Regions from separate parts of the Paenibacillus sp. B-A-8 genome, predicted to be linked through region 4. Evidence: predicted binding sites of a transcription regulator. Region 4 holds the regulator's gene; each other region holds the start of a gene.

The links. Region 4 encodes Rex, which represses fermentation and respiration genes when NADH is low (regulators of the CRP and FNR family bind a similar motif). Its sites were predicted from a motif close to TTGTGAAATATTTCACAA; they were not measured.
Region 1: a site for Rex is predicted at 2,810-2,827, ahead of ACN6MV_RS20140 (polymer-forming cytoskeletal protein). Genes of this name have one in related genera too.
Region 2: a site for Rex is predicted at 5,994-6,011, ahead of ACN6MV_RS15550 (cytochrome ubiquinol oxidase subunit I). Genes of this name have one in related genera too.
Region 3: a site for Rex is predicted at 5,314-5,331, ahead of nirB (nitrite reductase large subunit NirB). Genes of this name have one in related genera too.

Annotation. Positions count from the first base shown of each region.
Region 1 is NZ_CP183882.1:4,482,458-4,490,178, reverse strand. Features, by position in the region: gene ACN6MV_RS20150 (Coenzyme F420 hydrogenase/dehydrogenase, beta subunit C-terminal domain) at 1-1,225, shown strand, start outside; gene aroA (3-phosphoshikimate 1-carboxyvinyltransferase) at 1,182-2,546, shown strand; gene ACN6MV_RS20140 (polymer-forming cytoskeletal protein) at 2,885-3,436, shown strand; gene ACN6MV_RS20135 (hypothetical protein) at 3,613-3,858, shown strand; gene ACN6MV_RS20130 (histidine phosphatase family protein) at 3,949-4,566, opposite strand; gene ACN6MV_RS20125 (LysR family transcriptional regulator) at 4,720-5,625, shown strand; gene ACN6MV_RS20120 (DinB family protein) at 5,688-6,155, shown strand; gene ACN6MV_RS20115 (VOC family protein) at 6,209-6,604, shown strand; gene ACN6MV_RS20110 (LacI family DNA-binding transcriptional regulator) at 6,743-7,721, shown strand, end outside.
Region 2 is NZ_CP183882.1:3,523,543-3,531,263, reverse strand. Features, by position in the region: gene cydC (thiol reductant ABC exporter subunit CydC) at 1-1,554, opposite strand, end outside; gene cydD (thiol reductant ABC exporter subunit CydD) at 1,551-3,383, opposite strand; gene ACN6MV_RS15555 (cytochrome d ubiquinol oxidase subunit II) at 3,452-4,468, opposite strand; gene ACN6MV_RS15550 (cytochrome ubiquinol oxidase subunit I) at 4,465-5,829, opposite strand; gene ACN6MV_RS15545 (GNAT family N-acetyltransferase) at 6,394-7,245, opposite strand; gene ACN6MV_RS15540 (hypothetical protein) at 7,301-7,721, opposite strand, start outside.
Region 3 is NZ_CP183882.1:4,987,958-4,995,678, reverse strand. Features, by position in the region: gene ACN6MV_RS22635 (TVP38/TMEM64 family protein) at 1-361, opposite strand, end outside; gene ACN6MV_RS22630 (Gfo/Idh/MocA family protein) at 527-1,462, shown strand; gene ACN6MV_RS22625 (hypothetical protein) at 1,488-1,811, shown strand; gene ACN6MV_RS22620 (winged helix-turn-helix transcriptional regulator) at 1,936-2,253, shown strand; gene ACN6MV_RS22615 (hypothetical protein) at 2,505-3,236, shown strand; gene ric (iron-sulfur cluster repair di-iron protein) at 3,438-4,187, shown strand; gene ACN6MV_RS22605 (hypothetical protein) at 4,510-5,220, shown strand; gene nirB (nitrite reductase large subunit NirB) at 5,438-7,721, shown strand, end outside.
Region 4 is NZ_CP183882.1:4,652,116-4,659,836, reverse strand. Features, by position in the region: gene panD (aspartate 1-decarboxylase) at 1-70, shown strand, start outside; gene ACN6MV_RS20905 (hypothetical protein) at 182-823, shown strand; gene dinG (ATP-dependent DNA helicase DinG) at 960-3,821, shown strand; gene ACN6MV_RS20895 (redox-sensing transcriptional repressor Rex) at 3,955-4,605, shown strand; gene ACN6MV_RS20890 (amidohydrolase) at 4,595-5,896, shown strand; gene ACN6MV_RS20885 (DUF5590 domain-containing protein) at 6,063-6,581, shown strand; gene ACN6MV_RS20880 (hypothetical protein) at 6,996-7,538, shown strand; gene ACN6MV_RS20875 (AAA family ATPase) at 7,531-7,721, shown strand, end outside.

The DNA.
Region 1 (7,721 bases), 170 kb from region 4:
CACCTTGAAGGAAGAGATTCTTGATCATAATCTCTGCACATCCTGTGGTTTATGTGCCGCCGTATGTCCTAAGGGTCTTCTATCGATGAGTAGTGACTCGGTTCCTCTGCCTATATTTCAAGGTATCGAGGAGCTAGCCATGGATAGCTGCGGAAGCTGTACGCTTTGTACCGAGGTCTGTCCGGGTTATGATACCGGCGTTATGGAATCTGAGCTCCGAATCTTTGGTCGTAACCGCTCCGAGTCGGAACGCTGGACAGGTGTATATATTTCTACTCATCAGTTATCGGCAGCAGATCCGGATATTCTCGGAAGAGCAGCAGCAGGGGGAGCGGGCACTATTTTGGCTATCACGGCCCTGGAAGAGAAAGTCGCGGATGCGGTTATCGTTGTAGGTAGAGATGAAGAAAAGCCTTGGGTTCCGAAGGCGTTTATTGCAGATTCAGTGGATAAAATTATCGAATGTGCGCAAACGAGTTATTGCATCACCCCCAATCTTCACTTGTTGAATGATTCCCGGTATGAGCGAATTGGAATTATCGGTGTTCCCTGTCAAATTCAAGGCATTAATAAATTACTCAACTTACCAAAGGACACACCTACCTCTTTCCTGGCTAGTAAGGTAGCCTTTACGATTGAACTGGGTTGCGCTTCGAATACATCTTTGGCTGGAACCGAACATCTGATTGCTGAAATTCTGGGAGTTCAGCTAGAGGACGTTCTCTTTATGCGCTACCGAGAAGGAGAATATCCGGGACAGTTTGTGGTCAGAACACGGGATGGCAAAGAACATTCGCTGCCGTTTTACAGGTTGGTAGAAGAGTTCAAGAAATTCAAGACATTCCGCTGCTTATCCTGCCCCGATTGGTGGTCTGGAATAGCTGATATTTCCATTTCAGATGGGGACCCGAATATTTTTGATTCCAGCAAAACTGGAGTGTCAGTAAAAGCCTACTCTACGGTGATGGTAAGAACTGCGATGGGGGCAAGGCTGATTGAACTAGCGAGGCGCAGGAATGCGATCGAGCTGGTTGATTACACATTCGATAACAACCTTGGCTTAGAGCGTAAGCGCCAGCGTTACCGTAGCTACGCTGCGCAAGGTGACCGAAAAATCCCGCTTGCTCCTGGAAGAGATATGAAATATTCGCAAATACTCTCGGATGACGAGGTGATTAGGAATGGAATTGGTACGGAACAAAACCGAACTGCCAACAAAATTTGACTTGAGGGTAAGCGCGAAGTTGGACGAGCATTCATTCAAATATGCATCGGTTCCTGGGGATAAATCTATTTCTCAGAGGGCAATTATGATGAACGCCATTGCGGAAGGGAAGGGAGTTATTCATAATGTACTGCGATCTCGTGACATTGAGAGTTGTATCGCTATTTTGCGCCAATTAGGTGTAACGTTTGCATGGAATGGTAATGCATTAACTGTCTATGGATTGGGGCTACAATCATTAAGAATTCCTGATGCCAGACTTGAAATCGGGAATACTGCTACATCTGCGAGACTTATCATGTCTGTTCTGGCAGGTCATCCATTTGCAGTCGAGCTAGCCGGCAATCGACTTCTATCTACTAGGCCTATGGATTGGGTGGCACAACCGCTGATAGAAATGGGAGCGTCGATCACCTATCTCGAAAGCGAAGGCTACCTTCCGCTTGTGATTAACGGTAGGTTCCCATTGAGCCCTATCAATATCGAGGCAACAGTAGCTAGCGCACAGGAGAAATCAGCCTTTCTATTTGCGGGTCTCTATGCAGATGGAACAAGTAGCTATCGACAAATGTGCCAGAGTCGCGATCACACGGAACGATTGATGAAATATTTTGGAATTGATATTGAAATCCAGAATAACGTTACCTCTATCCGAGGTGGTTATAACTTTGCAGCCAAAGATGTGATTGTTCCAGGCGATTTGTCTTCCGCTGCATTTTTGCTAGCAGCTTTTACGATTCGTAGTATGGATCGTAAAAAGGAACTTTGGATCAGAGATGTAGGTGTGAATCCAACTAGGTTTGGATTCGTCAGCGTGCTACGAGAGATGGGGGTGGATCTGAAGCTACATCGGGAAAGGCAGCTAATATCCGGTGAGCCAATAGCGGATCTCTACTGCACTACAGGAAAAACGCTAACTCCCGTACATGTGGAAGGCAACGAAAAAGTACAGAGTCTGATCGATGAGGTTCCATTGTTAGCTGTAGTATCAGCATTCGCTGAGGGGACTACCGTCATTAGGAACTGTAGGGAACTGAAGGATAAGGATACAAACCGATTGGAGACAACTGCCAAGCTATTAGCGGCGTTTGGACTCGAGACTTCTTATAATGAAGATGAACTTATTATCTTTGGTGGTCGTAGTCCTTCGCCTGCAGTCGTGGATAGTTATGGTGATCACCGAATTGCTATGACTGCCGCCGTTCTAGCTAGTAGTATGGAAAAGCCTTCTATTATTCGGAATTGTGGTTGTATCGCTGTTTCTTATCCTGAGTTTCTGAATGATCTGTCTCAATTTGCTGAGATTGAAATTTTGCAGTGACGAGATTTAAGACAACGTATTTAAGGTGGAGCTACCAAGCTAGAGCGGAGCGCTGTGTGTGCTCTAGCTTTTTTTATTTCATTTAACTAGTTGATAAACTGTTAACTTTTCTATGAACATACTCTTCCTTGTGATGTTTTTTATATTTTGGGTAAATAGATTTAAGAACCTAAATAAGTCAGCGAGAAGAGGTGTTCTCATGAAAACAAATTTTAATCCAGACGAGACAGAACAATGAAATCGCTTTATATACTGACACAAATTTGTGAAACCATTCACTTAATTATTAAGAATTTTAATATATAATTAATTTATAATCAAAATTAGGGGGAATCGAAATGAAACTATTTAAAATGATTTTGGTGGCCGGGGTTTCGGTAGCGGTATTGGCTGGTTGTGGAGCAAACGAGGATAAAGCAACTAACTCGGCGGCAACTTCAGCTCCGGCTGCTGAGCAGACAGATGCAGTCACTACTGCCTCGATTGTGAATCAAGCAGATGCATTTACTAAAGCTGTAAGCAAAGATGGAAACTGGATTGTAGCTATTCTAAATGATGTAACGATTCCTGAAGAGGTTGTTGTAGCTGGAGAATTCCATGATAAAGGAGCCGCTGATGGCGACATCTATCGTAAGATTGCCCTTTACTCACAAGACGCTGATCATAAGATCACTGCAAGTTATACACTTACCGTACCTAAGTTTACTGTACAAAGTGAAAATTTGAAAGTTGAAGGCGGAACGATTAAAGGCGATGTTTATGTAGAAGCGAAAGGTTTTACTCTGCCTGAAACCGCAACAATTGACGGTAACCTATACTTCACAAGCGAGGATCTGAAAGCATCTGCAAAGATTGACGGAAAAGTGACTGGAACAACAGAAGTTAAATAATTTTGTAATCATCTCATACGTAGAAGCCAACCCATAGACTATGGGTTGGTTTTTTCTTATTGAGGTGATGAGATGTATCCCGGTTTAGACGGTTGTGGATAATGATTATGTGATCTTTGGTTGATTTTCTTAATATTGATCTTATAATATTACTACCACTACTAGGAGGAACACATATGTCTAAGGAATATTCACGTACGTATATTGAGAGTGTAAAGCTTGAAATGTTAAATAGATTGGGATTGAAGCAAGTGTTCTTTAAGGAGCAAATAGGTGACGCTTTGATTTTTGAAGCGGTGGGATTTGATAAAGGAAGCAAGCATCGTTTTTGTGTTAGACCGAAGACGAAAACGATTGACGAATTCATTTCAGGAAAATGGATGAAGGTCCGTAGCTTTGTAATCAAAAGCGTAGAGATGTAATTTTGAACTCTAAAATGGTAGTTCCGTTTATATCGGAGTTACCTTTTTTTGCAGTTACCTAATACTGTGAACGTTTCGTGGGGCTTTTTTTCAAAGATAATGTGAAGTATCGCCGTAGAGATCAATGGTAGTATGATGGTCAGTTAGCGTTACTTTACATAAGGCTGTGGAGAGAATATCCGGCATTTCCCCTAACTCTTGCAATGATTTATTGAGAAAATGAGCCATTATAACTTTTAACGTTATCCGATGAGTGACAATAAGCACCTCAAGTCCTTCGTTATCGTTAATGATACGCTCTATAGTCGGCGTTACTCTTTGTTCAAGCTGACTGTAGGTTTCACCTGAAGCTAGAGGGAGATATAGATCAGGTCTGGTGAAAAAATGAGAGTATTGTAAAGGATAATCTTGTTCAATCTGATCCGTGTTCATTCCTTCCCAAATGCCCATGTTAATTTCCATTAAAGAAGCATCCTGTTGAATGGATAAACTCCGCTTTCCCCGTAAAATCTGCGCAGTATGCAATGCTCTTGGGCTAGTACTAGAATAAATTGCACTTAAATTTTCGCCTTCCAAACGATCTCTCAACCATTCAGCCTGCTGCTCACCTAACGCTGTAAGTGCCGAATTTTGATGCCCCTGCATCCGTTGTTGCAAATTCCATTCGGTTTGTCCATGCCGGGTTAAGAATAATACTGTCTCCTTCATTAACGAAACCTCCCTTATGAATAGTTGTAAGTATAGGATAAAAAAATATAAATAAACAATATATAATAGTTAGGATCCATAATGTATGGTTATAGTAAGAAACGAAGCTTCTTGAATAATGATTTTATTTTATATGGTTAGGAAGATATCACGATGAACTTTCATGTATTAAAATTGTTTTACTACGTGGCGATAACAGGCAGTGTGACCAAAGCTTCTGAACGTTTACATATCAGTCAACCCGCTATATCTGCGCAGATCCGTAAGTTTGAACGGGAGAATCAAATTTTATTATTAGAGGTCAAAGGAAAGAGGATGGTACTTACACCGATTGGAAAAAGACTGATCGATCCCCTTGAGAAGTTATTTGCCATGGGTGAACAAGTACAGCAGATCATTGAGAATCATCACAAATTTCCTGAGGGTCAAATTCGGATCGCAGGTAATTATCTGGCTACAAGTATCCTCATTCCGAGGTGGGCGTCATTATTCAAACAATCTTTTCCGGAAGTAAAAATTCAAATCACTACTACTAATTCTCAGGAAGTGATGGAACAATTAAAAAGCTTTGAAGCGGACGTGGCGATTTACAGTGATATGGAGTTCCCTTCGCATCATACAGACATATTTGAATATCGGGAGTTATACAAGGACGAGTATGTGTTCGTGGTCGCTTCTAAGCACCCTTTTGCTAAGCAGCAGGTTAGCTTTGAAGAAGTGATGTCTGAAGCATTTATTATGAGAGAGGAAGGCAGTGCAGCTAGAGAGAGACTTGTTCGAATATGTGAAGAAAAAAAGGTACAACAGCCAAGAGTTGAGCTTCAATTTAATGGAGTGAATGAGGTTATTCAAGCTGTGATTGCCGGGTATGGGGTTAGTTTTGTATCCGCTTTGTTAGCTAAGCCTTATCTTGAACAGGGGACGTTAGCCAAGGTTGATGTGGAAAATGTAGTCTCTAATCATTCGATATGGATGGGCTACAGAAAGAAGGAGCTTAAGGTGAGTTATATTCAGTCATTTATTAAGCTCGTCATGAAGCAAATATCAATAAATATATAATCATTTTTAGGAAATTGAAGATAATCTTATGGTAAACTATGGATGAAAAATGGGGAGGGGTTATGATGGATACAATCGTGTTCAAACAAATTGAATTTGTGCGTAGTGTTACTGTTCGTGCAGTTGAAGAGCTTTCCGAGGAAACGCTAGATATCATTCCAGAAGGTTTCAATAACAACATCAGATGGAACTTGGGACATATTTATTTGGTGCAAGAGAAGTTTGCTTTTCATTCCGCTAGGGAGCTTATGCAATTGCCGGAAAGCTTTGAACGATTATTTGCGAAAGGGACAAAACCTGCAGAGTGGAGCGAGAAGCCACCAACACTTGAAGTGTTAATCGAGATGCTTTCGGAGCAACCCAAACGTATCAGGGAAGCTATGAACAATCGCTTAAGTGAGCAAGTGACCCCTCTTACAACCGGTAGTGGATTAACATTAAATACTATCGGAGAATTCATAAATTTCACGCTTTACCATGAAGGGATGCATTTCAATACTATAAAACTATTAAATCGATTTGCAGATTGAAGTCATTAAATCGGATCAACACTAGTGGGATCAGCAACTTGGGGGGGGATTCAATGGAAGTAGGAAGAATCCTAGGGATTGCTTATAATGTGATTCCTGTAGAAGATTTAGAGAAGTCTGCAGCTTGGTTTGTGAAACATTTTGGCTTTAATATAAGAGATCGGAGAGAAGGCAACTTAAGCTTATTTAGGGATAATAGACCGATCCTATGTTTAACTCAAAGTGATCATGATTCGAGAGCTGTATTCGAGGTAAGGGATAAAAAAAGATGGGTGATCACTTTCTTTACAAATGATATCTCAACCCTTCATCAGTATTTAGTTTCAGAAGATGTGAAAGCCGGAAACATTAGCGATGAAGGAGAATATGGGAAGTTTTTTGTCTTTGAAGATTTGGATGGTAATTTATTTGATGTATGGGAACACCATGATTGTGAGCTGGTTTATTAGCTTTTTTAAGGATATCGATGTCTTGTCGATATCTTTTGTTATATATTGGAACAGAAAAATATTTGTAATGAAAACGGTTTTATGATACTCTAATTTATGTAATACATGTAACCGGTTACACATTGGGGGATGAAATGAATGATGACGATTAAAGATGTTGCAAAAATAGCTGGGGTGTCGGTAGCAACCGTTTCAAGAGTTATAAATGAATCTGGTTATGTTAATATCGATACTCGAAAAAAGGTTGAAGCAGCGATCAAAGAAATGAATTATACCCCTAATGAGGTTGCAAGATCTTTGTACAAACGGAAATCCAAATTAATCGGACTTCTATTACCTGACATTACGAACCCATTCTTCCCGCAATTAGCACGTGGGATAGAAGATCGGATGCAGGAGCATGGTTATCGCATTATCTTTGGGAATAGCGATGAGAACGAAGAAAAGGAATTGGATTATATTCAAACCTTTATCCAAAATAATGTCATTGGCATGATCTCATCCACTAATTTTCCTGAAAAAGATATCTACTCTAACTTGAAAATCCCGGTTGTATTTCTTGACCGTACTTCTAATGACAGTCCCTCCGTATACGCAGATGGCAGAAAGGGCGGACGCCTTGCTGCTCAAGAAATCATTGCACGGGGAAGCACTAAGATTACAGTGATGCAAGGACCGGCACATATTAAACCGGCGCAGGATCGATTTCAAGGTGCGATAGAAGTGCTTGATGAGATGGGAATCACTTATCATGTGATCCAGACATCATCGTTCTCCCACACAGAAGCAGAACAATGGGCTGTAGAGTTATTTGATAAATATATAGATACAGACGGTGTAATTGCCAGTAATGACATCGTAGCGACGGCAGTGATTCATGAAGCACATCGCTTAGGTAAAAGAGTGCCACAGGATCTCCAAATTATTGGATTTGATGATATCCCGCTTAGCAGTCTTTTGTCACCTTCGTTATCCACTATTCGTCAGCCAGCACATGACATGGGCCGAGAAGCGGCGGGTTTACTTATTAAGTTAATTGAGCAAGATAAGGTAGAAGATAAAATCATTCAATTACCCGTCAGCTTTGTGGAGCGGGAAACAACAAGAAGTAAAGCAT
Region 2 (7,721 bases), 1.1 Mb from region 4:
CGTATCATCAGCCGCCTGTGCGTAGAGATGCTTAAAAACATGTTGCTCAGTCACATAATCAAGTGATGAAGTTGGTTCATCCAGAAACCATAACCGTCCTTTGCGGAGCATCGCTCGCGCCAGAGCCAGTCGCTGCTTCTCGCCGTCTGACAGATTCTCCCCTTTTTCATACACCCTATCAGTCAAAGATGTATCGGGCAGCTGCATTTTAGCCAGCACGTCCAACAATTGTTCGTCAGCATGTTCTTCTCCATTCAGCAGCAGGTTGTCCCGGATCGTTCCCCGGAAGAAATGACTTTGCTGAAACACCACATTAGCCGTTTTCCAAATGCTCGCCTCATCCAGTTCTTTTATCGAAATATCGTTTAAACGTATGTCTCCAGTCGTTGGTGTTCGCAGTTTGAGCAGCAATTCGATAATTGTTGATTTTCCTGACCCACTCGGCCCGACAATCGCAGTTTTGGAGCCAGGTAAAATGTGCAGAGACATATCCCTAAGTGCCGGTCTCCATTCCCCTTCATATTGAAACGTAACCCCGGATAGTTCTATCCTAACAGCATCATTAACTGACAAAATGCCGCTTGGCTGCGAAGACTGCTCATCTATGGTTTGTACCGTTTCGGTCAGTCGTTTGGCTGCATGTTCGCTATCCTCTTTATAGGCGGGTAATGTGGCCATAGCCGTCGCTTCTTCAAATACGGTTTGTGATGCCATGACCAACATGGCAAGAAATACGCCTGCAAGCGCTCCTTCCATAATCAAATAGGCACCGAGCGTCAGCACTCCCCAGGAAACGAGAAACGTAACAAAAGTGTGCATCGATTGCCCGCGCAGTAATTGCCCGGCTGCTCGTTGCTGTTCAGTTGCCAATACAGCGGAAGCATGCTGAAGCTGCTCCTCCCGCTGTGCCAATTGCCCGTATACTTTCAAATCCCGGAAACCGTACAACACTTCGGTAACTTCCGTGGACAGCTGCGCCCTCTGCTCACGAACGCGTCCATGTACTCTCCGCTGCCCGAGTAACACAATTCCTGGTACAACGAATGCCGTTATCAGCATACCTAGTACAAACAAAACGGCAATCCAGATCGAAAAGGTAGAAGTAAACAGCACCGTAGCCAAAAATACCATGACGACCATGATCGGAGGATAAGCAACTCGCAAAAAATAGTTTTGCAAACTTTCCACATCCCCAACGATCCGCGCAAGCAGATCCCCGCTTCGATTCTTGTTCAAAATACCAGGCGTTAAAGGAATAAGCTTGGCAAAAAAGGAAGTACGTAAACGGCTAAGCATGGAAAATGTCGCCCGGTGAGAGTACAAGCGTTCTCCATAACGGCTCGCCGCCCGGAGCACACCCAGCAGTTTGACCATCGAGGTTAGTACAATCAAAGTATAAAGTGGTGGCGCAAATACCGTTTGTGAAATTACATACCCGCTCGCGGAAAAGAGTGCCACACCGGCTATGCCGGCAATAAATCCACACAAAATGGAAAGAATGATATCCTTGCGCTCCTGAATCATCGCTTTTGTCAGAACAGCCAGCTCATTCATGAGGATACTCCCCCTTTCCGCTGAACATCAACCATCTCGGCATACTGAGGCAGGCGCTCCATAAGCTCGTCATGCCGTCCAGAGTCCACTAACACTCCATTATCCATAAATAAAATCTTGTCGGCTTGTTGAATTGTATATAATCGGTGAGCCACCGTAATCATCGTAGCCGTTTTTGCCAGTTTGGCAATGGAGCGTTGCAGTACCCGTTCGGTGTGCAAATCCAGTCCAACTGTAGGTTCATCAAACAGAATGATGGCAGGCCGCTTCAAAAAAGCACGTGCCAAGGCAAGCCGTTGCTTCTCTCCACCAGACAAACCCCTGCCTCCTTCGCCAACAAAGGTATCGAACCCATGCTCCAATTGGGCTGTAAGCGCAGCGAGTCCTGCTTCCTCCCCCGCCATCTCAATCTCTGCCTTGGAAATGCTCTCACGAGCACCAATCGCAATATTTTCAGAAAATGTACCTGCAAAAATATACGGATGCTGTGTAATGTAGCTAACATGTTCGAACCAAGAAGACTCATCGTATTGTGAGAGTGGGCTTCCATTCACCAGAACCGTTCCCGTTGCAGGTTTCAGCAAACCGGCGATGAGATGGAGCAAAGTCGTTTTGCCGGAACCGCTTTTACCTACAATCGCAATGTGTTCTCCCGGATTAAACAGGATCCGACCCGTCTTAAGCTCGAATGAATCTGGCGCATACTGAAACCTGAGATGGTCAATTTCCATGGATGGAGGAACTAAAAGATCATTGGTATGGGCAAGCTCCAATTTGCTTATCTTGTCGACTCTACCCTTGTTGACGTTCTCGTCGATTCCCTCGAAGGTTAATGTTCCTTCATTGCCTTTCGCGTCCATGCTCTCCCCTGCCGTTTCTTCAAGCATCTGTTCCACCTTACGAACTGCCCCCATACTTGTTCGGCCACTGTGAAAGGCCGTTCCCGTATTCTTTAACAGGTTGTAAAACTCGGGAACGAGCAGCAAAACGAAAAAAGCGGTGTGGAACGTCATAGATTTGAAAACGAGCAACTGGATAGCCAGTTCGAGAGCTACAATGCCGATGCTTAGCATCACGATCGATTCCAGCATGAAGGTGTTCGTAAACGCAATCTTCAAAATGCCCATTGTGGCATCACGGTAACTCAGGCTACTGTGTTCAATTTTCTGTTGCTGACGGTGTGCCCGTCCAAATATTTTTAACGTCACCAGCCCTTGAAGAGAATCCAGAAACGTCCCCGAAAACTCAGCAAGTTGTGCATATTTTTCTTCAGATTTGTTCTTCGTTTTCAGCCCTACCAAAATCATGAACAGCGGGATGAATGGAGCTGTAAACAATAGAATGAAACCTGTGTTAGCATGTTGGATAAAAGTAACGACCAAAATTAGAATCGGGATGATAGCAGCTTCCATCATCCGCGGCATGTACTGACTGAAATAACTATCAGCCTCATCCACAGCATCCAGAGCAATACTGACCTTCCCTCCTGTCTGTCCACGAAGGGTTGACGGCATGGAAGCGTGGGTCAAGTTTTGCAGCACAGCCGCTCGCATATTCGTCTTGGCAGTGGCAGCCATGTGCAAACCAACTTTACCGTTTGCATACGACAACAGTGTGCGTACAGCCATAACAGCCAGAAGTATGCCAAGCAACAGGATAACCGATGAAAATGAAGCTCTCTCCACAAAAATCCTTTGGACTGCTTCAGCAAGCAGCCCTGCCTGACTCACAATAGCTGTACCAAGAGCAAGCGAAATGACCGCGAGGAGGGTCATATTTTTCCTTTGTGAAGACATTTGCTGAGAAATCAGACTGGATTTCCTCTTCACAGATCACACCTCCTTTATATATAGGCTTGTAGAGAACCCTCAAACATGCCGTAATGGATTAATCAGCTTTATTTTTTCCCTTTTACATAATCCGCATCAAACAGGAAGAGTTTGAAGACCAGAATAAGGGATGGGATCAACAGGCATAGACCGCCGATAAATACAACAACTAACGCCAAGCCCATTGCTGGTGAAGTTGCACTGCTCTGAATCGTGATATACGGATCAAGAATATAAGGGTATTGCCCAATCCCATACGCGAAAAAAGCACAGAAAAATTGCAACATGATGCATATGAAAGCTAATCCGTAACGGCGTCCGTTATATAACAGCCACATCGCGATCATGAAGAAAGCAACGGAAAGTGCCAAGAGCCACCATAAATCCATCATATTTTGAAAATGCCGTTCATTGTGTTGGCCCAAATAGATAAATGCTGTCAGTGCGAGAATTATCGTCGGTGTGCTCCAAAACAGGGCGTAGTTCCGCATCAGCTTCAACGCGGAATGATCCTCTGCACGAGATGCGTAAAAAGTCAGAAATGAGCCGCTTATGAACAAAACGGACACGATTGCCAGTCCAACGATGCTCCACGATAACGGATTGGTAAACAGCGCCCAGTAATCCAGAGAAACTGACTCAGCCTGCTTCACAATAAAGCCGCCTTCAGACAAAGTTAGCGCCACTGACAACGAAGCCGGAATAAGCAGGCCTGTAGCTCCGTACAAAAAAAGATAGACTATGTTTTTCTTGGAACCATAATTTTCAAAAGCATAGAACGAACCGCGAATCGCAAGAAGAATCACTGCAATACTTCCCGGAACTAGCAGCGCGGAGCCATAATAATAGGCTGTATCCGGAAAAAATCCGACGATGCCAATGTAGAAAAAGATAAAAAATACATTTGTGATCTCCCAAACGGGTGATAAATAACGGGAAATCAGACGATTAATGAGATGATCCTGCTTAGTCAAACGAGCATAAAAGGCGAAGAATCCTGCACCGAAATCAATGGAAGCTATAATTAAATAGCCGTACAAGAACAGCCAGAGCACCGAGATGCCAATTATTTCGTAACTCATCATTCAGTGCCCCCCTTTTCCGTAGATGGATTAGGATGTTCCTTCATCCATTTCTCCATCTCACCTTCTGCCGGGTTATTGTTGAACAAGCGTCTTAGCACGATTACACACATACTGCCGAGTACGATGTACAAGAGCAATAAGGCGAAGAATATAATTCTTACATTCGGTGAAGTCGTGGCAGCCTCCTCTACACGCATATATCCACGGATAATCCACGGCTGTCGCCCAACCTCTGCATAAAACCAACCTAGCTCTACAGCTAGAAAAGCGAGCGGTGCGATCAGTGCGATGATGCCAAGCATCCACTTGTTAAGCGCATTGCGCTTTTTCCAGAACACAAACAGGAAATATAGGACTGCTATCGCGAGCAGAGCAAATCCGATTCCGGCCATTAAATCAAACAGGTAATGAACCAGAAGCGGTGGCCATTCATCCTTGGGGAATTCCTCCAGCCCCGTTACCTCTGCATTAAAGTCTCCAAAAGCCAGGAAGCTGAGCACCTTCGGCAAATGAAGAGCCCCTAGAACTTCATGCTCTGCATTCAGCCATCCCATTAAAACCAAATCCACACCGCTACCCGTCTCAAAATGCCACTCTGCCGCTGCAAGCTTCTCCGGCTGATGCTCGGCCAAAAACTTGGCGGACACATCTCCAGCTAACGTGTTCAGCAAGCCGAACAGTAAAACAACCGCCATCATGAGATTCAAGGATTTTTTGTGGTATGCGGATACCCCTTTTCTCAGCATCGCAAAGGCTGCAATCCCGGCTAACAAGGCAGCTCCTGTCAAATAGGCCGAGCTTAATACATGGAACACCTTGGAGAACGTCGCCGTATTCAGCATCGCTTGCACTGGGTCAATCGCTGTGAATTGGCCTGCTTCCATGACAAAGCCTCCAGGCTGGTTCATGAATCCGTTCACCGTCGTAATAAAGACGGCAGACATGCCTGCCCCAGCGACAATAGGAATCGTCAGCAGCCAATGAATATACGGATTTTTGAACCGATCCCACGTATATAAATAAATGCCCAAGAAGATGGCTTCAAAAAAGAACGCAAACACTTCCATGAATAACGGAAGAGCGATAACATTCCCAGCCAGTTTCATAAAATTCGGCCACACCAGTGCCAGTTGTAGTGAAATCGCTGTACCGGTCACGACACCAACCGCTACAGAAATGACAAATCCGCGAGACCACCTCTTCGCCATAAGTGTATAATGGGGATCTTTCTTTCGGATCCCGATGAACTCTGCTATAGCGATCATTAGCGGTATACCGACGCCAATCGTCGCAAAAATAACGTGGAACCCGAGAGTCAAGCCTGTCACCAGCCTGCTCCATAGCACCGTATCAATTGCCATTCTTTACTTCTCCCTTCAAACTCTGTTCATTTTTCGTGATAAGTTGATGCTTATGATTAGGCCGGCTTACTCTTGGGCTGCATTCAATATCAGGTTTAACCGGGCTCAGTGACATCGTTGCCTATTCGTTTTAGTATGACGTTCCTCGTTCTTTGATATGTAAAAAGAGAAAAATTTCACAAATCAAGAGTTGGCGATCCTGATTTACCTGATACTGAGCAGTCAAATTAATAATGTGACCTAATGATTAAAATCATCTTATCTTAAAATGCAAGTAATTCAATCACAGAAAACTCTTAATCCTTAAACGTTCAAGAAAGGGACAAATCTTTCTAACAACTCAGTGAATAACACAAAAATCACCCGAAGGAGCTATTGATTCATTAGTATATATGTGATGTCACAAGTCTTCTCCTAATTTGATGTTAGAGAAAAACGATATTTTCTCATCCTAATCCGTAATATATACTCCCTTTTTCAATATAAAAAACACTGACTCAAATCATCAGTGTTTTTGAATTAAATATCGTAATGCTTACCAATGGCATCGCTATGTCATCTTCGTCATGACAAATCTTTTTCCATTTCATATTGCTCGATGTATACGTCAAGACCAACTCCTTGAAGGAAACGTATAGAATTTCTATCTCTTTTGTCTACATTATTGACGGTAATGGTTGGATATCTCTTTCCGATCCAATGAAATAAGGAACGTCCAAATCCTCGGTTTCTTTTTTCTCGCAAAACACCGAACTGTAGAACTGCTCCGTTGGCCGATTTTATTACCGCGTATCCACAAATCTTATTCTCTTCCCTTATCGTGACCACATCGTATAAATGCGGGTTTCGTAAAATTGCATGAACAGATTGTTCCCAAGATGGTTCGAAATTCCAGTAAGAATGTACCGATGTCCAATCCAAATCTTCCAGTCGAACCGTAGCAATGGAAGTAAAACTAAGATCGTCCGGAAGGGTTACATCAATGCGCCCCTTGAAACAAACCAATTCTCTATGAATTTGAAATCCTATGGCGGTATACGCTTTTATAGCTTTATCATTGGTTTGGATCACTTCAAGCAAGCATTTTTGAATATGATGTTTTTTAAAAAAGGGAATAGCATGACGATAAATTTGTTCGACTAGCCTTTTCCCTCTATATAAAGGAATGACTCCTGTACCGGTATTAAATGCAGTTCTTTTACCGTTATGTTCACCGATGCCATGCATAACAAATGCAACCTGCTTATCTTGATCATAAGCACCGAACGACAACTGATAATTCACTTCCGCACCTGCAAACTTATCAGCTAATTGCTCCGAAGAAACTTGAAATGGAATGACATAATCGGAGAAGGCTTCGTTAAAGCAAGTTGTAAACTCTTCTAATACAAGGTCCTCAACATTTTTGATCAACATGTAGTTTTCTCTCCTTTACTTTTAGTTTTATGACTTATGATGCAGTCAACTTCCTTCATTTAGTTCGGCCATAGAAAAAAGAATACCCGTCTGATTTCCCTAGCTTAGTCGTCTCCGTTGCGTCCACTAGCTTGACCGCTTTCAGTAACGATACAATTTGCGTATGCATTAGCTTTGCATCAAACTTATCCATCTCTCTGTTTTCACTATTCACTAGTAGATAATCGGGCATTGGAATGAAGCCAATTACAGGTATACCTGATTCAAATAAAGGCTGACTCTCTCCAAACTCAAACTTGTTATGTCCACGCAATAATACAGTACGTGTGCTATCTGTCTTTTCAATAGCCTTCAGCCAAATGGCTGCCATCATTTCATTGCCCGCATAAGTATATTCAGTACTTATTTGTCCAGTAGGGCCATAGTGACCCGTAATATCGTCCTTCCACTCCATGCTGCCTAAATGTTCAACCGTA
Region 3 (7,721 bases), 340 kb from region 4:
CAATTGAAGCGAAAGGCCGTCGTTCTATGCCGGCTGTGAACTTTTCGAGCGCGGGTATGGAGGCTAAGTAAGCTCTTGCCTGGCTTTGAAATAAGTATTTTACAACGCCAAAAAGGATTGCCGCAGCAAGATTTGTAGCCAGCCAGCAGATTATAGCACCCGCTAAACTCCCGTAAGCATAACCGAAGAACCCGATGACAGCTTTGTAAGGTACAACTGGAAACAAAGCCAGTAAAGTTGCAATCCCTATGGAACTGAAAAGATTATGATCCTCTTTCATCCAGCTTAGGATGTCATATCTGTAGATAAACGCAAGGATTGTGGCCGAAACATAAAGAATAATCGAGAACCATTTCTTCATAGATAATATGCCCCTTCTTCCACTCATTCATCTCATCATAAGGGAAAAGAAGTAAATATTGAAGTAAAGATCAATTGTCAGAGAATGAGAAGCAGGTATAATAGCATTTGTAGAGAACAAAGAGAGAATGAACGAGTTATTGAAGTATTGAGAGGGGGAAGATCAATGATTGCATCTGAACGTAAAAGAGTCGCCATAATAGGAATCGGCAATATCGCCCGCAAAGTATATTTGCCACTGCTCTCTCAGCATGAACATGCGGAGGTAGTTGGTGTTCTTAGTCATTCACCGACAACGGTGGAGCAGGCCGTTCAAACTTACCGTTTTCCTAAAGGTACGACGAATCTGGATGAGCTGTTTTCTTGGGATCTGGATGCAGTATTTGTACATAGCCCAACGACTACACATTATGATATAGTAACAAAATGTCTCGAACATGGGATTTCGGTATATGTAGATAAGCCGCTGTCCTATGATTTTGAAGAGTCCAGAAGGATGGCGGAGTTAGCACAAGATAAAGGGCTTTTGCTAGGAGTGGGCTTTAATCGCCGTTTTGCCCCTATGTATGTTACCGCTAAGCAATGGCTTGAGGAAGTCGGTGGGATTAGCCATTGTAGTGCGATAAAACATCGAACGAAGCTACAGACGGGTACCAGCCGCGAAACTGTGCATGATGATTTGATCCATATGCTTGATTTGCTGTTGTGGTTGTGTGGAGATCATTATGAACGGCTTCGTAATCATCTTCAATCTAATGAAGCAGGTCGTCTTCTACAGGCATCTGGAATGCTCAGCTGGAAACATGGCGCAGTAGGGATGTACAGTATGATTCGTGAAGCTGGCGTGGATGTGGAGAAGCTTGAGCTACATGGATATGGCAGATCAGTGGAAGTGGTGGATCTGGACAAGGCTGTTCTTTATAAAAAGGATGCCAAGCCGCAAATTCAAAGCTTTGGAAGCCGGGATACTGTGCTGGATAGAAGAGGTTTTAGTGGAGTGGTGAACGATTTTCTTAGCAATATAAATACACCGGAGCAATGCAGCATTGCTGCTTCAGCGGTACTGCCTAGTCATATGCTGGCGGCACAGCTTGCTGAATGAGGTCTCCGAGAAAGGAGAAGAATATATGGAGGATAACCGTAAATTAGTGGAGGAACAGATCATCGAAAGCTATAAGCGCGAAGAAGAGATGATGATCCTTGTCTTTGCTCAGTGGTGCGTCAATCAAGGCCTCGATCCGCATGCGCTTTATTTGCAGGCCTATCCGCAGCAAGAAGGGAATGAAGCTTTGCGTCATGCGCTTTCCCTCACGGTTTCTGCGGAGGAAGCAGGGGACATTTCTGATGATACAGTCCTGGGTGTGCTTTCGTTATTTGGAAATGACGACTTGGCACAAATCGTAACCGAAGCGATTGCCGGGCGTGGATCTAAAGGACCTGTGGGGGATTGACATTGGGGATATAATAATAGAGTCAGATGAACTTTTTTTGGTAAACGATGTTCATCAAGGTTAAAATGTGTTAATATTATATATACTAACTAATAGTAAGTTTCGCTAGTGAGAGGTGAGAACAATGGAAGAACATCAATTTGCGATGTGTCCCAGATTTGAAACAGCCTTCTCTTTCTTAGGCAAACGTTGGAATGGACTTATTATTCAGACATTGATGAGTGGACCGAAGCGGTTTAAAGATATCTCCGGCCTCATTCCTTCAATGAGCGATAAGATGCTGTCCGAGCGGATGAAGGATTTGGAAGGTGAGGGTATACTGGTTAGGCATGTATACCCAGAGACACCCGTACGTATTGAGTATGAATTAACAGATAAAGGCCGTGCATTGCAGCCTGTTATGCAGCAAATTCAGTCTTGGGCTGAGAGCTGGGTAGACTAAAATTCACAGTAATGTTGTGGCCCTTTTTCCGAAATGGTGGAAAAAGGGCTTTTCAATTTCTAAATATTAGACAGTGACAGTTTTGTTCCAATCCTTTATGCTTGAAAAAAACTTGCACAGTTTAAAAATAATTGTAATATAATAGAAAAACATTGTATGATCCTTGAATGGAAGCGCTCGCGTATTTGGTTTTTGCTCAAAACTACTCAGATGGAGTACAGGCATAGCAAAACTATTAGGAGGCGAGGGAGATGAAGACGAAGACGACCCTGTTTTCCCGGGAAATAACGTATGGAAAAAAGGATGTTGCTGAGCTAGAGAATGCTTCTATCAAAGTACAGCTCATCTATGACAAGACGTTGTTCATGCTGCATAGCCATCTTCCTGATTCCTTATGGGATGCGTGGATTGGCGTGCCTTACAGCATTATCTCTTCACTCTACAAAGGGAACAATGATAGCGGAACTATTTTTCAAAAATGGATTCAGAGTCCGACCGGCTGGAAATGTATTGGCTGTGAACGGCACTGTCTGGAGTCGACGGAACCTCTCGAAGAGGAAAATGCGGTGAATCATGAGCGACAATATAAGTTTCATAACGGCATTCGCCAGAGCATGGTGCTGCAAGCAGTAATTTGGTCCATGTACGAGAACACCGTATTATTCAAGCCCTTTTTAGGCGATGAGCCTTTTTTTGACGATGATGATTTGCATACGATATCCTCTTATTTCGTTCCAACATATCTTAATGAGTTTCACCTTATTGAGCGGTCTAAGCCATGTAAAGAATACAAAGATCAGAATATACGAGTCTTTCAGGAATGGATTTCCGCGCCTGATCTTGTCCTTAAATGGAATGGGGGGTTGACGGAAGGCAGATGGATGACCGGTGTCTATATGGATCACTCGCGTTTTGCCGGGTTGGGACCTTATTTGAAGGATTCAAAGGGACAGCGGACGTATATGCAGGCTTATGTGCAATAAAGAGAGTTGAACAAGCACCTTTGTAGGTAAAGGTGCTTTTTTTGCGTTTATTTTGCATGTGCATTAATCTCCAATTTCGTTCAAAAATAAGATACAATTTCCGTGCGTACAATCACAAGTCAAAGTTCCTTTCAGGGTTAAGGTGAAGAAGTGGATAAGATTTATTCAAAACCTAATCCCATAACCCAAGGAGGAGCTATAATGGAAACTAAACAACTTAATGATAGTATTTCGGATTCGAAGCAAGTACAATCGGTACAAGCTGGATTTACCCCAGATGCACTAGTTAGAGATATTGTATTGCAGTTCCCTAAAGCGGCAGATTATTTCAAGGCAAAACGGATTGATTTCTGTTGCGGTGGAGCTAAACCTCTTGCTGAAGCAGCGGCTGAACGTGGTCTGGATCAAGAGCTAATCATCAGTGATCTTAACAAGCTGTTCGAAGAGTATCCAGTACCCGGAGAGGAAATCGCTTGGAATACTGCACCTTCTGAAGAGTTAATTGACCATATCATAAACAAACATCACCGTTATCTCCGTGAAGAGCTACCCCTCATTAGCCAAAATGTAACTAAGGTGTATCGAGTGCATGGTGGCGATTCTCCTCATCTGGCTGAGTTATATGACTTGTTTAACACACTAAAGGAAGAACTACTTACGCATACGGCTAAAGAAGAAGAAGATGAGTTTCCTAAGCTGTTGACGTACGATGCTAATCCTACTGAAGAAGGCTTGACAGCAATCCGCGAGTCATTGTCTGAGCTGGAGAATGAGCATGATGGTGCGGGCGATATTTTGAGAAAAATACGTAGTGTTACAGATGATTTCACTCCACCGGCGCATGCTTGTACGACCTATCGATTGACATATGCTCGGCTGGAAGAGCTGGAGAGTATGACTTTTGAACATGTACATCTGGAGAATAATATATTGTTCCCTAGATACCAGTGAAGACGAATAGAGCTCTAAAGAGTCCCTTAGGGGGCTTTTTTTATTGGGAAATTATACAATGCATAGCAATGAGGATACCTCCGTTGAAAAAGGTAGATGAAATGATCCTGAAAAATATGGTTAAGATTAATTGAAGGCAGGTTGGCCAGTTGTGGAAGGATGCTTAAACGTGATTTTCGAGAAGAACTCTATTCTAGGGAATCTAGAATTTTTACTTATTTGAGAACAAGGCTTGTTTAAGTTATTCTTAAATAGATAGTATACATAACTTTACAAGCCTGAGACGCTATAGGGTCATTAGGCGGGATAAGGCGGTGCCAGGATGCCCACGCGAAATTTGTGGAAGTTGATGCTAGGCTTAATCATCGTATTCATAATAAATGGATGCTCCACTCAGACTGATGCTAATAGTAATGATAATAATGGTGCAGCAGGATCTGAGGGGCCGATGATATCGATTAAGATTGGTGATCAAGAACTGCTTACCAAACCATCGGACAGGTCACTCAGTGGGAGCTACAGAAATGGAATATCAATAATGGAGTTACTGAAAGGTAGTAATATTGCCACATTTGCTGAGGATAACTCAAGTATTCTTTCGGTAAAGGATATTTCACTAGAGTCGGGAATGGTTTGGGAGCTTCAGATGGACGGTCAAATCATTGGGAAAGCGGATTGGAATAATGTTGTAGGATATGATTCACAGCTAGTCTTCACAGCGAAATCTAAGGACCATCAAGAACCACTTCAAACTGTAATGCTGATTTTGAACGGCGGAAGTGTAGAAGTAGATTTGCAGCATTCATATATTATGTTATTTAAAGAGGATTTAACTGTAAGAGAATTGCTAAAGAGCTGCGATATGGTGCAGATGGATGATGGTAGTAGAAGCGTGCTTTCTGTTAATGATTATACCCCGCTAAGTAATGAAGTCTGGAAGCTGAAGGTGAACGGAAAGCTACTGCTCGATAATGGGATGGATATGAAGCTTATGCCTCATGATGTCTTAGAGATTCTATTAACTTTACGCTAAAAATAGTACATCAAAGCCAGATTAACGGTTCTTCAGAATCGTTGGTCTGGCTTTTTATGTTTGAAAATACCTAACAATCATTAGCGAACTAAAGTGTGAAAACATTCACAATTAAAGTGACCGCAATCACAATGACGACTTGAATTTGAACCGTATAATTCCAATATGTAGAAGAGAAATTGAGCATGTACTCATAAGCTTGAGGAGGCACCTAACCATGACAGCGAAGAGAGAAAAATTAGTGTTAGTAGGCAACGGTATGGCGGGCATAGGTACGATAGAGCAGATTTTGAAGCTGGGTGGAGCTTATGACATCACGGTCTTTGGAAGTGAACCTCATCCCAATTACAATCGGATCATGTTGTCTTATGTTCTTGAAGGTAGCAAAACCCTTAATGATATCATCCTAAACGACTGGAATTGGTATGAAGACAATAATATTACCCTGCACACGGGTACTACAGTGACACGAATTGATGAAGAGTCCAAACAAGTTGTTGCAGATAACGGGTTGTCAGTGCCATACGACAAAGTAATTATTGCGACAGGCTCGAATTCTTTTATTTTACCTGTGCCTGGCAGTGATAAAGAGGGCGTGGTTGGGTTTCGAGATATTTCCGACTGTGATGCGATGCTGGCAGCGGCCAAACAATATAGTAAAGCGGCTGTAATCGGCGGGGGATTGCTTGGGCTGGAAGCAGCAAAAGGTCTTGTGAACCTAGGTATGGACGTTACTGTAGTTCATTTAATGGAAGACCTGATGGAGCGCCAGCTTGATCGGAATGCCTCCTCGATGCTGCAAGCTGAGCTAGAGCGTCAAGGTGTGAAATTTGCTATGGGCAAACAAACGGTAGAATTGACCGGGGAACAGAGAGTAAGTGGATTGCGGTTCAGTGATGACAGTACGCTTGCTGCAGATTTTGTGGTAATGGCCGTCGGAATTAAACCGAATGTAACGTTGGCAAAAGAAAGCGGAATCTCCGTAAATCGTGGGATCGTAGTGGATGATTATCTGCAAACCTCCATGCAGAACGTATATTCCATCGGCGAATGTGCCGAGCATCGTGGAGTGTGTTACGGACTGGTGGCCCCGCTATTTGAGCAAGGCATGGTTCTAGCTAAACATTTATGTGGTAGTGAAACGAAGCCTTATGAAGGTTCCATTGTTTCCACGAAGCTTAAAATATCTGGGGTGGATGTATTTTCTGCAGGTGAGTTTTTGGATTCTCCTGAACACACGGTGATCTCAAGCAAAGATGAATGGAAGAGAACCTATAAGAAAATTTTGCTCAAAAATAATGTAATTGTCGGTGCGGTCTTGTTCGGTGATGTGACGGAGTCCGCGAATCTGCAAAAGCTAGTAAAACAAGGCGCGGTAATGACCGATGAAATTTATACAGAGGTCATGGGAACGGGATGCTGCGGTGGGGGAGCTAAGAAGGGTGCTTCCGTAGAGACGATGGCGGACGAAGAAATTGTCTGCGGTTGTAACGGTGTAACTAAAAAAGCGATCGTAGATGCCGTCACCGAACATGGTTTTACTACTGTGGATGAGATTAAAGCTTGCACTGGCGCTACTCGCTCTTGTGGGGGTTGCAAACCCGTAGTAGAACAAATCCTGCAATTTGTCTTGGGTGACAGTTTCCAGCAAGCTGCCAAGCAAGGTATTTGTGGCTGTACAACGCTTAGCCGTGATGAGATTGTTGCTGAAATTACAGCTAAAGGACTTAAAACAACAAAAGAGGTCATGAATGTACTCGGTTGGAAACAAGAGGAAGGCTGCTCCAAGTGTCGTCCGGCGATTAACTATTATCTAGGGATGATGAACCCTGATACTCATCAAGATGAGAAAGAATCCCGATTTGTAAATGAAAGAATGGGTGCCAATATTCAAAAGGATGGAACCTACACTGTAATACCACGCATGTACGGCGGGGTAACAACACCAGAGGATCTGAAGAAAATCGCCGATGTCTCGCTTAAATATGATGTGAAAGTTGTGAAGGTGACTGGCGGGCAACGCCTGGATCTGATCGGTGTGAAAAAAGAGGATTTACCTAAGGTATGGGAAGAGCTGGATATGCCTTCAGGTTACGGTTATGCCAAATCTCTTCGTACGGTTAAGACTTGTGTGGGCTCGCAGTTCTGCCGTTTTGGCACACAAGATTCGATGGGAATGGGCGCTCTTATGGAGCGTAAGTATGAGCGTCTTGATTTTCCGGCGAAGTTTAAAATGGCTGTTAACGGTTGTCCTCGTAATTGTGCAGAATCCTGCACGAAGGATATCGGTATCGTCGGTAATGATGGCGGTTGGGAAGTATTTATCGGTGGTAACGGCGGTATTAAACCGCGAATAGCGGACGCCTTCTGCAAGGTGAAGACCGATGAAGAGTTAATTGAAGTGTGCTCGGCTGTGATGCAATACTACCGTGAAACCGGAAATTATTTGGAGAGAACCTCCGAGTGGGTTGAGCGTATGGGGCTAGAACAGATTCAAACGG
Region 4 (7,721 bases):
GGTATTCGTGGATGAGAACAACAGACCCGTCAAGCTGGCTGATCATGAATTGCATGCTACAATCGCTTAAATAATGGACTTACGCCATGTAATGAATGGCAGGGATGAAAGACCCCGTTCTCGCAGAAAATGAAGTCAGGCAAGCTGAACTGATTTCATCTTCAGTAAAGGGGGATAGCCCATGTTTCAACATTTGTTTGCTGAAATGAACAAGGTGCTTCAGGAGATCGTTACAGATTACCCTACAGCGGAGGGTGCCCGCCGGAATGAGCTTTTATGCAATTATAATATGCTGCACCGACTAAGCGATAAAGTAATGGATGAATGGCTGGCCTTTGCAGAGAAGCTAAGTCACTTTCGTGAAAGTGTAGATTTTACGACTGTGGCTGTAGAGGACATGCCAGAGCAGGAAGCACCCGAGCTCTGCATGGATACTTTTGTTAGAGGCCAGGGGTATTATAAGCTGCTGATGTATGGAAAATGTATTGAGCAGTTTAAGGAAGTTATTGCGCAATATCCGGATAGTTTGGCTGCTCGCTTATATTTAGCCATCTCTTACCTTCAGGAAGGGGATGGGGAAGCAGCGTGGAGTCATTTGAACCATATGCTCGGTTTGATACGAGAAACCAAGCTGAAAGCAATGGTTTATAATGCTTTAGGCTGCATCCGGGCTTCACAGGAACGCTTCAATGAAGCGCAGGAGCTGTTTGGCCTCTCGTTGCAGCTTGACCCTGCACTTCCTGAACCAACGGTTAATTTGGAGGTTTGCCGCCGCCGTGGAGGAAAGCTTCATTTCGGAAATCAGCTTGTTTCATTATTGTAAATTATTACGTTTACGGTTTATTATTCCGCATTTTCATTCAAGCGATGCATCCCCTGAACCAGTGGTGTGCATCGCCTTTTTTCGCAACTTCTGTTATGCTGATTAAGAGTCTCAATTGAAAGGGAATAGAATTATAATGAAATTTGCCGTGCTTGATTTTGAAACAACGGGAACCCAATCCGTGGGTGAAATTATCCAGGTTGGCCTTGCAATTATAGAAGAAGACCGGTCCATCTCCCGGGTATATGGTTCCTACGTCAAGCCCGGAACGCCGATACCTCCTTTTATAACTGGTCTGACGGGGATTACCGACGATGATGTAAAGGATGCGCCTGAGCTGGATGAGATGATGATGGAGCTTGTTCCACTCTTGGATGATGTTGTGCTTGTAGGGCATAATGTCGCATTTGACTTCCATTTTTTGCAAAATGCTTTAGACAGATGTGGGTATTTACCATTTCAAGGGCGGATTTTAGATACGATTGATTTTCTAAAAATCTGCTTTCCTTCCCTAACATCCTATCAACTAGGGTCAGTTAGTGCACATTTTGGAGTGACACATGATCGTCCGCATCAGGCAGATAGTGATGCACTGGCGACAGCTCTTGTGCTGTTGAAATGTCTGGAGGAGCTTTATAGTTTGCCGTTACTCACCATCCAGCGACTATGTGAGCTGTTTACCGAAGAGGATAGTGATTTAGGTTGGTATTTTGATGGTCTGCTGCGTGAGCGGGAAGCGGAGACGCTTCAACCCGAAGGTGATCTGACTTTCTATCGTCAATTAGCGCTTGCAGTAGGGGATTGGAATGAACTAGCTCCACCTCGTGACGAGCATGCTGAGAATCCGCTACAGAATTTATCATTTACAGATTATATGGATGAAGTAACTAAACGGCTTAAGGACACTTTGCCACAGTATGAAAGCCGAGAAGCTCAGGATATTATGATCAATGAGGTGATTACGGCACTTGCCGAAGACAAACATCTATTGATCGAAGCAGGGACAGGAACCGGCAAATCGCTTGGTTATTTGTTGCCTGCCATATACCAAAGTGTTCGTACTAATGAGAAAGTTATGGTCAGCACTCATACCATTAATCTGCAGGATCAATTGCGTGAGCGTGATATTCCTTTGTTAACGCAGGTAGTTCCGTTTCCATTTAAAGCTGCGATTTTTAAAGGTAGAGGGCATTATTTGTGTCTTCGTAAGTTTGAACATAAAATTAATAAAAAAGACTTTATAAGTCCAAGAGAAGATGCACTTACTGCGGCTCAGATGATCGTTTGGCTGACACAAAGTGAATCAGGGGATGACGAAGAGCTCAATTTAAGCGGTCGTGGCGGAGATTTCTGGGAGACGGTAGCAAGCGATACCGATTCTTGTCTCGGTCGCTCCTGTCCTTGGTTCCGCAAGTGTTATTACCATCGGGCAAAACATGAAGCAGGTATTGCTGACGTGGTTATTACGAACCACTCTAAGCTTTTCGCAGATGTTAAGGCTGGGCACCAGCTACTCCCGGCTTATGAACATCTTGTTATTGATGAGGCCCACCATCTGGAGGACGTGGCTGGCAAGCATTTAGGTATGCATATGAAGCATTTCACGGTGGCTCACACGCTATCCCGATTATACAAGGATAGTCGTAACGGCCAACTCCCAACGCTTCGTCAAATGCTTCAGTCATCAGGCAGTGAGGAAGCTTCTGAATGGAGCGGAGTTATCGATAGAATCTATCCAGATCTGCTTACTGTAAAAGAAACCTGGGATCTACTTAGTGACAAGCTATTTAGCCTCTTGCCGGAACGTAGCGATGCAGCGGCGGGAGAAGCTGGACAGCTAGTCATGCGGTTACTTCCTACCCGTAAACCGAAAGATTGGGATGAATTGGTTGCTTTGGAGAATACTATGAATCTGACATTAAGCGAAATTATCCGTAAGGGTGATAAAATGCTTAATGAGATGCGTGATCAAGAAGGTCAATCTTCTTCAGATAGTTTAGTAACCGATATTAGCGGCTTATTTAAGGATTTAGCTTCTATACGTGAGCAAGTACGGTTTTTTATGGGATTAAACGACGAGAATGTAGTATATTGGCTGGAGGCGAATGGAAATTATCGCAGCAAATCGCTACAGCTATATGCCGTCCCTGTTGATGTTAGTACCCAGCTTAAAGAGCTGTTCTTCGACAAAAAGAAAAGTATTGTGTTAACCTCGGCGACGCTTTCTGTCGATAAATCGTTCCAGTTTATGATTGATAATCTCGGACTTAATGAAGCTGCGGAAGAGGGGCGTCTAATGACATCTCTCCTTCCATCTCCCTTTAAGTATCGGGAGCAGGCACTATTAGTAATTCCACGGGATTTCCCTAGTGTGAAGGGCAGTGTGGGCGATGCCCGATTTGTCGATACGCTCGTACAGTCACTAGCAGAAGCGGCAATTACGACACGCGGACGGATGCTTGTTCTGTTTACTTCTTACAAGATGCTGCGCCAAGTTTACGATCCTTTGAAAGAGGCTCTAGCCTCACAAGAAATTATGGTGCTAGGTCAAGGCGTGGAAGGTGGAAGCCGCAGTAAGCTGATTCGACGCTTTCAGGACAGTGCTGCTTCAGTTCTGCTTGGAACTAGCAGCTTCTGGGAGGGAGTAGATATTCCGGGTGAGGCATTGACATGCCTGGCCATCGTGAGGCTTCCATTTCAACCGCCTAATCACCCTCTAGCCGAAGCGAAGTCTGAGTTATTACAAGCCCAGAAGAAGAATCCGTTTATGAAATTGTCGGTGCCTCAGGCAGTTATCCGCTTCAAGCAAGGATTTGGAAGACTGGTACGGACAGCGCAGGATCGGGGTATTGTTATAGTGTATGACACTAGGGTTATCGAATCTCATTATGGGAAGTATTTCCTTTATTCGTTGCCTGGCCCGAAAATGGAACATATGCTTACGGATCAAATGGTTCCTCGTATAGCAGAGTGGTTGGAAGACGGAGGCGTTTCTTAAGAAGGACATCTTCTGTTTAATTAATCACTCCACAATGAAGGGCGGTATAAGAGAATACCGCTCTTCATTGAGACGAGGTACAGAAATTTTAATAGGATTCAAACAGAATAGTACTTAAATTAGGAGGTAAATTATGAAATCGGATAAAATATCAGAAGCCGTTGTTCGCAGACTTCCTGTATACTTACGTTTCTTGAATGATCTTCAGAAACGTGAAATATTAACCGTTTCCTCGCAAGAGTTAGGACAAAAACTTGATCTGAATCCCGCTCAAATCCGTAAAGATTTAGCGTATTTTGGAGACTTCGGTAGAAAAGGTATCGGGTATGACGTAACTTATCTTATTGAGAAAATCCGTCATATTTTGAAGCTGGACCAACAGCTGAATGTGGCATTAGTAGGTGCCGGTAACCTTGGACATGCGTTATCTAATTATAATGCTTATCTGAAGGATACTATGAAGATTACCGCTATATTTGACTCTTATGCACCTAAGGTAGGGCGGAAAATCAACTCTCTTACGGTTCAACCCATGGAGGAGCTAGGTCAGACAGTTCGTGAGCAAGGCATTCGAATTGGGATTATTACTGTACCTGACTCAGAAGCGCAGAATGTAGCAGATATTCTTATTGAATCTGGCATTGAGGCGATTTTGAATTTTGCACCAGTGATTCTAAAAACACCACCGAATATCCGGGTTCATGCAGCCGATTTTACAACGGATTTGCAAAGTCTTGCTTATTATTTGAAAGACGGAAAGGAAGAAAGCGGAAATGAAGAGTAGTAAAACGATTATCAAAGGCGGGCGTTTTCTTATTCCGGGAACGGATGAGCCTGTTCTTAGTGGATATATGACTATTGAAGATGATTTGATCACTTACATAGGAAAAGAAGAGCCTTTGATGGAAGAAGGTGTGCAAGTTGTTGATGGCAGTCGTCTGTTGTTTATGCCTGGTCTGGTAAACACACACGGCCATGCCGCAATGTCATTGCTTCGTGGTTATGGAGATGATTTAGCGCTTCAAGTATGGCTTCAGGAAAAAATGTGGCCGATGGAAGAGAAATTCACCGGAGAAGATGTGTACTGGGGAACCTCCTTGTCTGTTCTGGAAATGCTGAAAGGTGGCACTACAACCTTCCTGGATATGTATGATCATATGGATCGAGTAGCTGAGGTGGTCGAATTGTCAGGTATCCGTTCTGTATTGATGAGAGGCGTGATCGGTCTTTGTCCAGAGGAAGTACAGAATCACAAGCTTGCGGAAGCGATTTCTTTTGCACGGAACTGGCATGGAAAGGCTGACGGTAGAATTACAACGATGATCTCGCCACACGCTCCATATACTTGCCCGCCGGATTTCTTTGTTAAGTTTGTACAGGCGGCGCATGATTTGGATTTACCGATGCATACCCATATGTCCGAAACGAAACGCGAAGTGGAGCAGAATGTAGTGGATTACGGCCTGCGGCCTGTAGCTCATTTAGAGAAGCTTGGAATGTTCACACGTCCGTCTATTGTTGCTCATGGCGTTCATTTGAATGATGAAGAGATCGAGATTCTGGCTCGTCATAATGTAGGTGTATCTCATAACCCGGGAAGTAATCTAAAACTGGCTAGTGGAGTTGCTCGTGTTACGGATCTTCTAAAGGCCGGTGTGAAGGTGTCGTTGGGTACAGATGGCGCGGCAAGTAATAATAACTTGGATATGTTTGAAGAGATGCGTCTTGCAGCACTTATCCATAAAGGTGTAAGTGGTGATCCTACGGCTGTACCGGCTCCGGAAGCTCTGAGTATGGCTACAGAGTATGGCGCGAAGTCTATCTTTTTAAATGATGTGGGCAGGCTCGCTGTAGGCATGAAAGCTGACTTTATCGCGATTGATATAGACCAGCCGCATTTACTACCGCACACAGATTTGCTGTCTCATGCTGTATACTCTGCCAGTGCCAAGGATGTTGAGCATGTATGGGTGAATGGTAAACAGGTTGTAAAACATGGACAATGTGTAACGTTAGATGAGGAAGCTATCCGTCGTAAGGCGCAAGAATCCTTTGAGGGGCTGCTCAAGCGCTAGTCTAAGATCATAAATTAACTGAAAGGCTGTGACTTTCTGCGTTTGCAAAAGTTACGGCCTTTTCTGTAAATATAAGAATTTATATGAATGAATATGAAACTTTGGATAAACACACGGGTGTGTTATATAATCAAAAAAGATATATTACTAGAAAGGGAGCTGTACCTTGAAGAAAAGGAAAAAATGGATCCTCCTGGGGTCAGTTCTGATTCTGCTCCTTCTGTTTGGACTTATCCAGTTCTATGCCTATATTATGAAAGATCAATGGAACGAGCGAGATATTGCTAAGGATATCGCCAAAACCAGCGCTGGTCTGACAGAGGTAACTAAAGCACAGAAATCCGTGTGGGATGAAAATGCAGTGTACTGGGTCTTAACAGGGAAGAATCAATCCGGGACCGAGTTGATGGTATGGGTACGCTTTACTGTAGACGGGAAGTTTGCAGAAGGCAACGACGCAGTATATGCTGAGGAACTGAGTAAAGGGACCTCTGAAGCGAAAATACGCAGCATAATTAAAGCTGATCTTCCGGACATTAGTATCGAGCGGTTGTTGCCGGGGGTATATAACGGAGAGTATGCATGGCAGCTTTTTTATAAACAAAGCGGTCGGTATTATTATCAATTTTATCGGTTCTCAGATGGAGCTCGAATGGGTGAAGGATATAGTTTACCCAGCCGCTAAAATAAACAAAAGTACTATACTAGAAACAAGCGGACCATTTATGGTTCGCTTGTTTTCGTTAATATGATGGATTATTTTGATATACTCGTAATGTACTATTTGTGATATACTAAGTAGGTAGTTTTTATATATTCTATTTAAAAAACACATGTGGAAATAAGCCTGTTAACGACAAGTAACGGCTCTTTTTTTTCGTTGAAATAAATTAATATATTTAATGAATTGGAAAAAAATAAAAAATAAAATTTTAAATATCTTCACACTTTTTTTCATTTTCGTATATACACATGTGATATACTACTGTTTGTAATTAGAACAGTATTAAGAGAACGTTAGGCTCTGATGAGCGCTTAACAGCTTTGATTTATTGATCATTCTGTTTACATTTTGTCATCTTTGAGAGGAGGACGTTTCTTGAAATTACGTCTTGTACCTGTACTGATAACGTCTCTACTGTCGGCTACTCTATTGTTCGGAGGATTCTTTTTATATCGTCAGTTTGCTTTACAGGAACCGCTCCAAAAGATTGTATCCGGTTATGAGGGAGTAAATAATTCACATATTAGTATTAACCGCGATGAGGTCACTTTGAAACTTGATTTGCAGCCGGGCACGAATTTACGTGATCTAGTATCGTATGTATCCAAAGAAGGAAAGTCAGTGATTGAAGGACGTAAACTTAAACTCGATGTGGATCAAAATTCAAATGAATTATTAGATGATTACTGGGATAAAGCGTTGTTCTCTGTAGCTGAAGCGATGGAGAGCCGTAAATATACTCTTATACCTACTGAACTTGATAGATTAAAAGAGCAACATTCGGAATATAAAGATGTGATAGCATCTACTGAAATCGACGACAACAATGTGTATGTTAGTTTAAGCAATGGAAAAGAAAGTAAATTTATTATTTTGCCGCGAAAACCTGCGACCTTGGGGGTATGGAATAATGCCTAAGTATCTTAAAGAAATTTTACTCGGATTTATTCCTGTACTGTTTATTTTCATGGCTTTTTTAGGTATAAATATATTCCCAATTGTTATAGCAGCTGGAATGCTTACTGCACTTCTTATAATTGCTCATTTGCGCGGCGGGCTTACGGTGAATGCTGGTGCTGGGAAAAAACGCAAGAAGGAAGG